4 regions of the Pseudomonas canadensis genome follow, and region 2 is predicted to be linked to each of the others. Evidence: predicted binding sites of a transcription regulator. Region 2 holds the regulator's gene; each other region holds the start of a gene.

Region 1 (2,201 bases), 2.5 Mb from region 2:
GGGGTACACCGACTTGTCATCCGCCACGCCGGTGCCGATGGCATTGGCCAGCACCACATTGCCGGAGCGATAGGCTGCGAGCAGGCCGGGCACGCCGAGCATGGAGTCCGGGTTGAAGGCCAACGGATCGAGGAACGCGTCATCCAGGCGACGGTAGATCACATCCACGGCCTTGGGCCCGTCGGTGGTGCGCATGAAGACGCGGTCATCACGCACGAACAGATCGGCGCCTTCCACCAGTTCCACGCCCATTTCTCGAGCGAGAAAGGCATGTTCGAAGAACGCGCTGTTGAAGCGCCCGGGGGTCAGCACGACCACGCTGGGGTTATCCAGGGGGCTTGAGCTTTTCAGCGTGTCGAGCAGCAAATTGGGGTAATGGTCGATAGGCGCGATGCGCTGGGCAGCGAACAGTTCGGGGAACAGGCGCATCATCATCTTGCGGTCTTCGAGCATGTAGCTGACGCCGCTCGGTGTACGCAGGTTGTCCTCCAGCACGTAGTAAGTGCCGTCACCGTCGCGTACGAGGTCGACGCCGGAGATGTGGGAGTACAAGTCACGGTGCAAGTCCAGGCCCTGCATCGCCAACTGGTATTGCTCGTTCGCCAGCACCTGTTCGGCGGGAATGATTCCGGCCTTGATGATGCGCTGTTCGTGATACAGGTCAGCGAGAAACATGTTCAGCGCCTTGACCCGTTGGATACAGCCGCGCTCGACAATCCGCCATTCGCTGGCGGGGATGCTGCGCGGGATGGTATCGAAGGGAATCAACCGTTCGGTGCCTTGCTCGTCCCCGTAGAGCGTGAAGGTGATCCCGGCACGGTGAAACAGCAAATCGGCTTCGCGCCGGCGCTGGGCCAGCAGATCATCTGGGGTGTCGGCCAACCAGCGGGCGAACTCGCGGTAATGAGGCCGGACCTGGCCTGCCCCATCGTACATTTCATCGTAATAAGTGCGGATCATGCCGAACTCCTTGTCACCCGGGCGCTAGAACCATCGCAAGGCCCGTGCCAGCGGCATAAACACTTAAGAATCAGTGAGTTGAATTACAACCAGAATCCAGCCGCACCGTCCTGGTGCGCAGAATGCCCGGTGCACCGCCCGACGCTTCATCGCAATGCGGGCTTTGACTATCAACAGCATAGTCAGAGTTGATTTCACTGCCCGGCCCAAGCTACGGATAATCGCCCCATCTGCTGAACTGCCTTCAGCGAACCGCTCTTCCCTTTAAGCCACCCTCTTGGGTGGTTTTTTTTTGGTGCGTAAAAATAGCGCGCAAGTTCCGAGAATTTTCCTACGGCACAAACAAAATCGGCCGACCCAAAGGTCAGCCGATACGCTGCGTTTCTCATACTTCAAGCTGCTACATGGGTAACCCACGCACCTCCTGCTTCACGCCCCATCCCTCGATGATCCCGCCCAGCGGCTCGACCACCGCCCCGAAGTCTTGCTCAAAGTCTCCAATGCCATCGTAGGTGGCGGACATGATTTTGCTCAGCTCCAGGTACCAGGCGCCATCGTCGCGCGCACTGACCTGGGCATTCAGGGATTCCCCACGAAACTCACCCGCCGCCCTGCGCGCACGTTCCTCATCCGGGAAAATGGCGTAGAACTCGATGGGGTGGAAACGCGAGAAGTCGAAGCCGCCCTCTTTCATGCGGCGCAGAACGTTGGTGCTGATGTCTTCTTGATAGGCTGTGCTCATGAAAAGTGCTCCTCGAATTGATGGATAGACTTTCCGTGCTTCCCGAAGCCCACGCCCTACTGGCGTGGGGACTACGGCAACAACATCACCGCTGGAAAACAAGCATGTAGCTGACAAGACCAGAACTAGCGATTCATTCGCTGATCTCACTTGCAGAGTAGCGCGAAGCTATCACCTCCACCAGAGGTGCTTTAAGGGTGTACAGGGAATGTTCAGGCGGCGGGAGAGATGTCGAGGATCTGGATACTGTTCTGGTCTTTGAGGATCTTGACCGTAGGTTCGGGCTTGCGGCCCTCAAGGTCATTGAGGTCCAACTCGGCGGCGACGGGCACCAGCTTGTTGCGAATCATGTGTGCCGCATCTTCGAGGCTGGGCTTCTGATCGCAGGTGAACTGCTCGACGGACTGCACGCCGTGATCATCAACGAAGGTAATCTGCCACTTTTGCATCGGTGCCTCCTCGATAAAACCCATGTGTGGGCTTACCTCTATCTGGACCT
Region 2 (2,201 bases):
AGATCCGGCACTTCGCGCGCGATCAGGTTGGCAATTTGTTCGAGGGCTTTTTTCTTGCTGCCACCCGGCACGTTCACGAGGGAACGGCCGGGGGTCAGGATGGTTTCAAGTCGGATCATGGGTGGGGAGTGTTAGCGGCCTGTGCCTTGAAGAAGGCTCTGCTGCTTTTCCTTATGCTTTTTAAGTTGGCGGTCAAGCTTGTCAGTCAAGGCATCAATTGATGCATACATGTCTTCATGCTCGGCATTGGCGACTACTTCGCCACCGGGTATCTGGAGAGTCGCCTCAATTTTCTGCTGAAGCTTATCGACCTTCATGATGACTTGCACATTGGTGATTTTGTCGAAATGACCCTCAAGCCGTTTCAGCTTCTGCTCGACGTATTCGCGCAATGGAGGGGTGACTTCTACATGGTGTCCACTGATGTTGACTTGCATACAGCTTCTCCTTCGTTGCCAGTGCATAAAGCGGCGGGTAGGAATACCCGCCACTGGAACGCTATGGCCCGCCCGTCACATCAAACGCTTACGCTCGCTGGAAGGCGCGATCCCGAGGGACTCGCGGTACTTGGCGACGGTTCGACGGGCGACCTGAATGCCTTGTGCCTCCAGTAAACCAGCGATCTTACTGTCACTCAATGGCTTTTTCTGATTTTCCGCGGCAACCAGTTTTTTGATGATCGCGCGGATCGCCGTGGACGAGCATTCACCGCCTTCGGAGGTGCTGACGTGGCTGGAGAAAAAGTATTTCAGCTCATATATACCCCGTGGGGTATGCATGAATTTTTGCGTGGTAACCCGCGAAATCGTCGATTCATGCATGCCGACCGCTTCGGCGATATCATGCAGCACCAGCGGTTTCATGGCTTCGTCGCCGTACTCCAGGAAGCCGCGCTGGTGCTCGACGATCTGCGTGGCCACTTTCATCAGGGTTTCGTTGCGGCTTTGCAGGCTCTTGATGAACCAGCGGGCTTCCTGCAGCTGGTTACGCATGAAGGTGTTGTCGGCGCTGGTGTCGGCGCGACGCACGAAACCGGCGTATTGCGGATTGACCCGCAGGCGTGGCACCGATTCCTGGTTCAGCTCCACCAGCCAGCGCTCATTGTCCTTGCGCACAATGACGTCGGGCACTACGTATTCGGCTTCGCTGGATTCGATCTGCGAGCCGGGGCGTGGGTTGAGACTCTGGACCAGCTCGATGACCTGGCGCAGGTCGTCTTCCTTGAGCTTCATGCGGCGCATCAACTGGCTGTAGTCGCGACTGCCCAGCAGGTCGATGTAATCGGTGACCAGCCGCTGGGCCTCGGCGAGCCAAGGCGTCTTGGCCGGCAGTTGGCGCAATTGCAGCAGCAGGCATTCGCTCAGGGTGCGCGCGCCGATCCCGGCAGGCTCGAATTGCTGGATGCGGTGCAGGACGGCTTCGATTTCGTCCAGCTCGATATCCAGTTCCGGGTCGAACGCTTCAAGAATTTCTTCGAGCGTCTCGTCTAGATAACCCTGGTTGTTGATGCAGTCGATCAGGGTTACGGCGATCAGGCGGTCGGTATCCGACATCGGCGCCAGGTTCAGTTGCCACAGCAAATGGCTTTGCAGACTCTCGCCGGCGGAGGTGCGGGTGGTGAAGTCCCACTCGTCATCGTCATTGCTGGGCAGGCTGCTGGCGCTGGTCTGGTAGACGTCTTCCCACGCCGTGTCGACGGGAAGTTCGTTGGGGATGCGTTCGTTCCACTCGCCTTCTTCAAGGTTATCCACCGTTGGGGCGGTTTCCTGATAGGAAGGTTCCTGCACGTCGGAATTGGGTTTTTGCTCGATGTTATCGGCCAGCGGGTCTGCGTTATCGAAGTCGTCGCCTTCTTCCTGGCGTTCGAGCATCGGATTGGACTCCAGGGCCTCCTGGATTTCCTGTTGCAGGTCCAGGGTCGACAATTGGAGCAGGCGGATGGCCTGTTGCAGCTGCGGTGTCATCGTCAGCTGCTGGCCCATTCTCAGGACTAGCGATGGTTTCATGGCAGGGGCTTAACACCTTATTCGCCGGCGCAATGCGCCATCCACGACAGGGCGCGTGAGCGCCAAACATAAGCAAATTATATGCCTGATGTCGGGGGCTTTGCCTAGAGCGCGGTAACAATAAAAATCCGGAGGTTTTCATTGACTCCCGCGCACCTCGGCAAACGGCCGTGACACCACGGTGTTTACAGGCGG
Region 3 (2,201 bases), 1.2 Mb from region 2:
TGGAAATGGACGAGAGCATGCTTTTGGTGCGCATGGCCAGTGAGACCTGATCGTCACGCGCAAACAAGGGAATGATCGATGACTGCAACGGGTCACGCACACCGGCGACGGCACTGCTGACCAGCATCAAGGCGCCGACGCTCCAGGGGTTGAACAGCTGCGTTGCAGACAGAAAAACCATCCACAGCGCGGTCAGCACGCTGGTCAGGGAGGCCAGCCTCAGGATCAGGATCTTGTTGTACTTGTCGCCCAGCCATCCCAGCAGCGGGCGGGCCAGCACCTCTGCCGCGATGGAGCAGGCGATCATGTTGGCGAAGGCGACGGCGGAACCGGTTTCCTGCAAGGCCCACCACGCCACGGCGAGTTGGTTGCAGCGGCCACCGAGTACCACCAGCAAAAAGCTGAATTGTATTTTCAGCAGGCGCCGGTCGAGGGCCGGCAAGCCCCACATGGACCGATTGATGCCGGTTATTCGCCGGCTGGCGTCAACCGCGCTTCCAGCTCGGCCACTTTAGCCTCCAGGCTTTCCAACCGCGCACGCGTTCGGGCCAGCACTACCATTTGGCTATCAAACTCTTCCCGGCTCACCAAGTCGAGCTTGCTGAAACCGCTTTGCAGCAATGCCTTGAATTGGCTTTCGATTTCATTGCGGGGCAACGGCGTGTCACCGCTGAACAGGCGAGAGGCGTGGCCGCTCAGGGCGTCGAGGAGGTCTTTGGGCGCGAGCATGGGAAATATTCCGGAAAACTGTTGGCCGGCAGTGTATCACGCAGCGTCTATAGTCTTTTTCACGACGGCGGGCGCACGCTTTTCGCGCAGAGGGTCGGGCGGCGGCGCACTGTTTTTGTGCGCATTGCAACCGCCGAAGAGGCCCGCAGGTGGGCATAAGGGGACAAAGGACTGATTTCAGTGATTTTTACGGAGCTGGCAAGGTTTCTGCTTAGACGATCATGACCCATGCACTGATGCAGTCGCTGTGACGAATGCAGTGCGCCGACGGATCAGGGGTACAGGTTTCGTCACCAGTGGTTCGCTGGCGTCGCAAAGGCAAATGCCGAGGCGACGACGCGTTACAAAGCCAGGCACTGCGCTTAGACTTGAGACGGGTTTGTTTTCCTGGGGCAAGTCCACCAATTCGGGAGAGAGTTTTCATGAAGCTAGTCACTGCCATCATCAAGCCGTTCAAGTTGGACGATGTGCGCGAGTCGTTGTCCGAGATCGGCGTGCAGGGCATTACCGTTACTGAGGTCAAAGGCTTCGGTCGGCAGAAGGGTCATACCGAGCTGTATCGCGGCGCGGAATACGTGGTCGATTTCCTGCCGAAGGTGAAGATTGATGTCGCCATTGACGACAAGGATCTTGATCGGGTTATCGAGGCGATAACCAAGGCCGCCAACACCGGCAAGATTGGTGACGGCAAGATCTTCGTGGTCAATCTGGAACAGGCTATTCGCATCCGTACCGGCGAAACCGATACCGACGCAATCTAAGCCGCCAAACCCCAACGCCCCAGGAGAAAACAATATGACTCTGCGTAAATTCGCAGGGCTCGGAGCCCTGTTGTCCATCGTAATGCCAAGCCTGGCCATGGCGGCAGACGAAGTGGCTGCTCCAGTCCTCAATTCCGGCGACACCGCCTGGATGCTGACCGCCACCGCTTTGGTGCTGTTCATGACCATCCCTGGCCTGGCGCTGTTCTACGGCGGCATGGTCCGCTCCAAGAATATTCTGTCGGTGATGATGCAGTGCTTCGCGATCACCGGCCTGATCAGCATCCTGTGGGTCGTCTACGGCTACAGCATCGCGTTCGATACCACCGGTATGGAACAGGGCGTCGTCAATTTCAACTCCTTCTTCGGCGGCATGGGCAAGGCGTTCCTGGCGGGCGTGACCCCAGCCAGCATCACTGGCCCTGCGGCATTGTTCCCGGAAGCGGTGTTCATTACCTTCCAGATGACGTTCGCCATCATCACCCCGGCGCTGATCGTCGGTGCCTTCGCCGAGCGTATGAAGTTCTCTGCGATGCTGATCTTCATGGCGATCTGGTTCACCCTGGTCTACGCGCCGATCGCGCACATGGTGTGGAGCGGCAACGGTGGCCTGATGTGGGACTGGGGCGTGCTGGACTTCGCCGGCGGCACCGTGGTGCATATCAACGCCGGTGTGGCTGGCCTGGTGGCGTGCATCGTGCTCGGCAAGCG
Region 4 (2,201 bases), 2.4 Mb from region 2:
CACCATGGCCTTGTCGGTCTGGATGATGATCGAGCGGCCTACCAGCGACGATGCCTGCAGCGCTTGCGACGAGCTGAAGTTGCTGGAGATCGCATTCACCGAGTCATTCAGCGTATTGATGCCCTCCAGGCTGCTGAACTGCGCCAACTGAGCCACGAACGCGCCGTTGTCTTGCGGCGACAGAGGGTTCTGGTTCTTCAGCTGGGTAACCAACAGTTGCAGGAACGCATCCTTGCCCAGCGACTGTTTGCCGGTCGCGGCCTTGGAAGCGTCGCCCAAGCTGCTGGCGTTGTCTGTGGCGGTCTTGACCTTGGAATTGAAAAGGTCCTGGACTGGCGTGTTGTTACTCGTATCAACAATGGCCATTATTTGGCGCCCCTTATCACTGACCCAGGGTCAGGACCTTCTGCATCATGGTTTTGGCGGTGTTCATCATTTCCGCGTTGGTCTGGAACGAGCGGCTGGCGGAAATCATGTCGGCCATTTCCTCGACCACGTTGACGTTGGGGTAATAGACATAACCCTTTTCGTTCGCGGCGGGATGGTTGGGTTCGTAACGGGCTTCAAGGTTGCTCTGGTCTTCGACCACACCGAGCACTTGCACGCCGGAGCCTGCTGCACCCTGGTCCTGGAACAACGAATCGCTGCCGCCCGCCTGGCCACCCTGGAACATGGTGGCGAACACTGGGTGGCGGGCGCGGTAGGTTTGGTCAATGCTCGAAGACACGGTCTCGGCGTTGGCGATGTTACTGGCGACAGTGTTCAAACGCGTGGTCTGCGCGCTCATGCCACTGCCGGCAATATTGAAAACACTGGACAGGGACATGGCTTACTCTCCACGCAGGGCTGACATCAGCCCTTTGAATTTGCTGTTAAGCAGGGTGAAGCTGGCTTGGAAGTTCACCGAGTTCTCGGCGTAGGCCGATTGCTCCAGCTGCGCGTCGACGGTGTTCTGGTCGATCGAGGGCTGCATCGGCGTGCGATACAGCAACGACTCGTCACCATTGCTCAGGCCTTGGGCTTCGATATGACGGCTGTTGGTCATGTTCAAGGCGAAGGTGCCGTTCTTGGTCTTGTCCTGCTGTGCAGCGAGCACGGCGGAAAAGTCCAGGTCCCGAGCCTTGTAGTTCGGGGTGTCGGCGTTGGCAATGTTGTTGGCCAGGACTTCGGCACGCTGGGCGCGGAAGCCCAGGGCTTGTTCGTGGATACCGAGCGCTTTATCGAAGCTGATGCTCATGGTGGAAACCTTTAAGGGCTGACCTGCTTTTCGTTAACTGGGTTATAGCAAGGTGTGTGCCAGTTTGTGGGAAGCCCGTATTTAAAGGGCTTGGGGGCGGATTGCCGGGCGGCAATGCCAGAAAAGCGGCAACGGGTTTCCGCGTGGTGCCAGTAAAGCGGCAATCCGGGTTGCCGCTATTGAAAGGTTTGCCGCAAAAACAAATGTGGGAGCGGGCTTGCTCGCGAATGCAGTCTGTCAGTTGATACATGCATCGACTGACACTGCGCTTTCGCGAGCAAGCCCGCTCCCACATTTTTACCGCGTACGACTTACTTAGCCTGGTAAATGATCCCCGGGCTGCACTGCACCATCTGGTAATGATCCGGCAGACCGTTCAGTGCTTCGGAAGCACCCAGGAAAAGGTAGCCGCCACGCTTGAGCGTGCCATGGATGCGCAGCAGGATGTCTTTCTTCACTTCGGCCGAGAAGTAGATCAGCACGTTGCGGCAGAACACCATGTCGAACTTGCCCAGGCTGGCGTAGCTGTCGAGCAGGTTGAACGAGCGGAACTCCACACGATTCTTGATCGGCGCCTTGACCGCCCAGCGCCCCGCCCCTTTCGGATCGAAGTAACGTTGCAGGCGCTCCTGCGACAAGCCACGGCCCAGGGCCAGGCTGTCGTACTCGCCAGTCTTGCAGTTGGTGAGCATGGTGCCGGACAGGTCAGTGGCCACGATTTGCGCCCCAGCCTTCAACTGGCCCATGTTCGTCCGCTCGAACTCATCGATCGACATCGAAATCGAGTACGGTTCCTGCCCCGAGGAACAGGCGGCCGACCAGATGCGCAGGCGCTGGCCCGGGCTGGCCTTGATGGCTTCCGGGAGCACTTTGCTCTTGAGCACTTCAAACGGATAGGTGTCGCGAAACCACAGGGTTTCGTTGGTGGTCATGGCATCGACCACCATTTCCTTGAGCCCGCTGC

Evidence for each region. Region 2 encodes sigma-54, which starts transcription at its own class of promoters, with help from an activator protein. Its sites were predicted from a motif close to ANTGGCATNNANNTTGCTNT; they were not measured.
Region 1: a site for sigma-54 is predicted at 993-1,012, ahead of RB216_RS22100 (circularly permuted type 2 ATP-grasp protein). Genes of this name have one in related genera too.
Region 3: a site for sigma-54 is predicted at 924-943, ahead of glnK (P-II family nitrogen regulator). Genes of this name have one in related genera too.
Region 4: a site for sigma-54 is predicted at 1,282-1,301, ahead of flgB (flagellar basal body rod protein FlgB). Genes of this name have one in related genera too.

What each region holds. Positions count from the first base shown of each region.
Region 1 covers NZ_CP133298.1:4,777,773-4,779,973, forward strand. Annotated here, with positions in the region: gene RB216_RS22100 (circularly permuted type 2 ATP-grasp protein) at 1-960, opposite strand, end outside; gene RB216_RS22105 (ribonuclease E inhibitor RraB) at 1,361-1,702, opposite strand; gene RB216_RS22110 (hypothetical protein) at 1,915-2,151, opposite strand.
Region 2 covers NZ_CP133298.1:966,143-968,343, forward strand. Annotated here, with positions in the region: gene ptsN (PTS IIA-like nitrogen regulatory protein PtsN) at 1-119, opposite strand, end outside; gene hpf (ribosome hibernation-promoting factor, HPF/YfiA family) at 132-437, opposite strand; gene RB216_RS04340 (RNA polymerase factor sigma-54) at 513-2,006, opposite strand; gene lptB (LPS export ABC transporter ATP-binding protein) at 2,192-2,201, opposite strand, start outside.
Region 3 covers NZ_CP133298.1:6,082,408-6,084,608, reverse strand. Annotated here, with positions in the region: gene RB216_RS28440 (MFS transporter) at 1-451, opposite strand, end outside; gene RB216_RS28435 (accessory factor UbiK family protein) at 469-729, opposite strand; gene glnK (P-II family nitrogen regulator) at 1,152-1,490, shown strand; gene RB216_RS28425 (ammonium transporter) at 1,525-2,201, shown strand, end outside.
Region 4 covers NZ_CP133298.1:4,841,489-4,843,689, forward strand. Annotated here, with positions in the region: gene flgD (flagellar hook assembly protein FlgD) at 1-366, opposite strand, end outside; gene flgC (flagellar basal body rod protein FlgC) at 383-826, opposite strand; gene flgB (flagellar basal body rod protein FlgB) at 830-1,237, opposite strand; gene cheR (protein-glutamate O-methyltransferase CheR) at 1,549-2,201, opposite strand, start outside.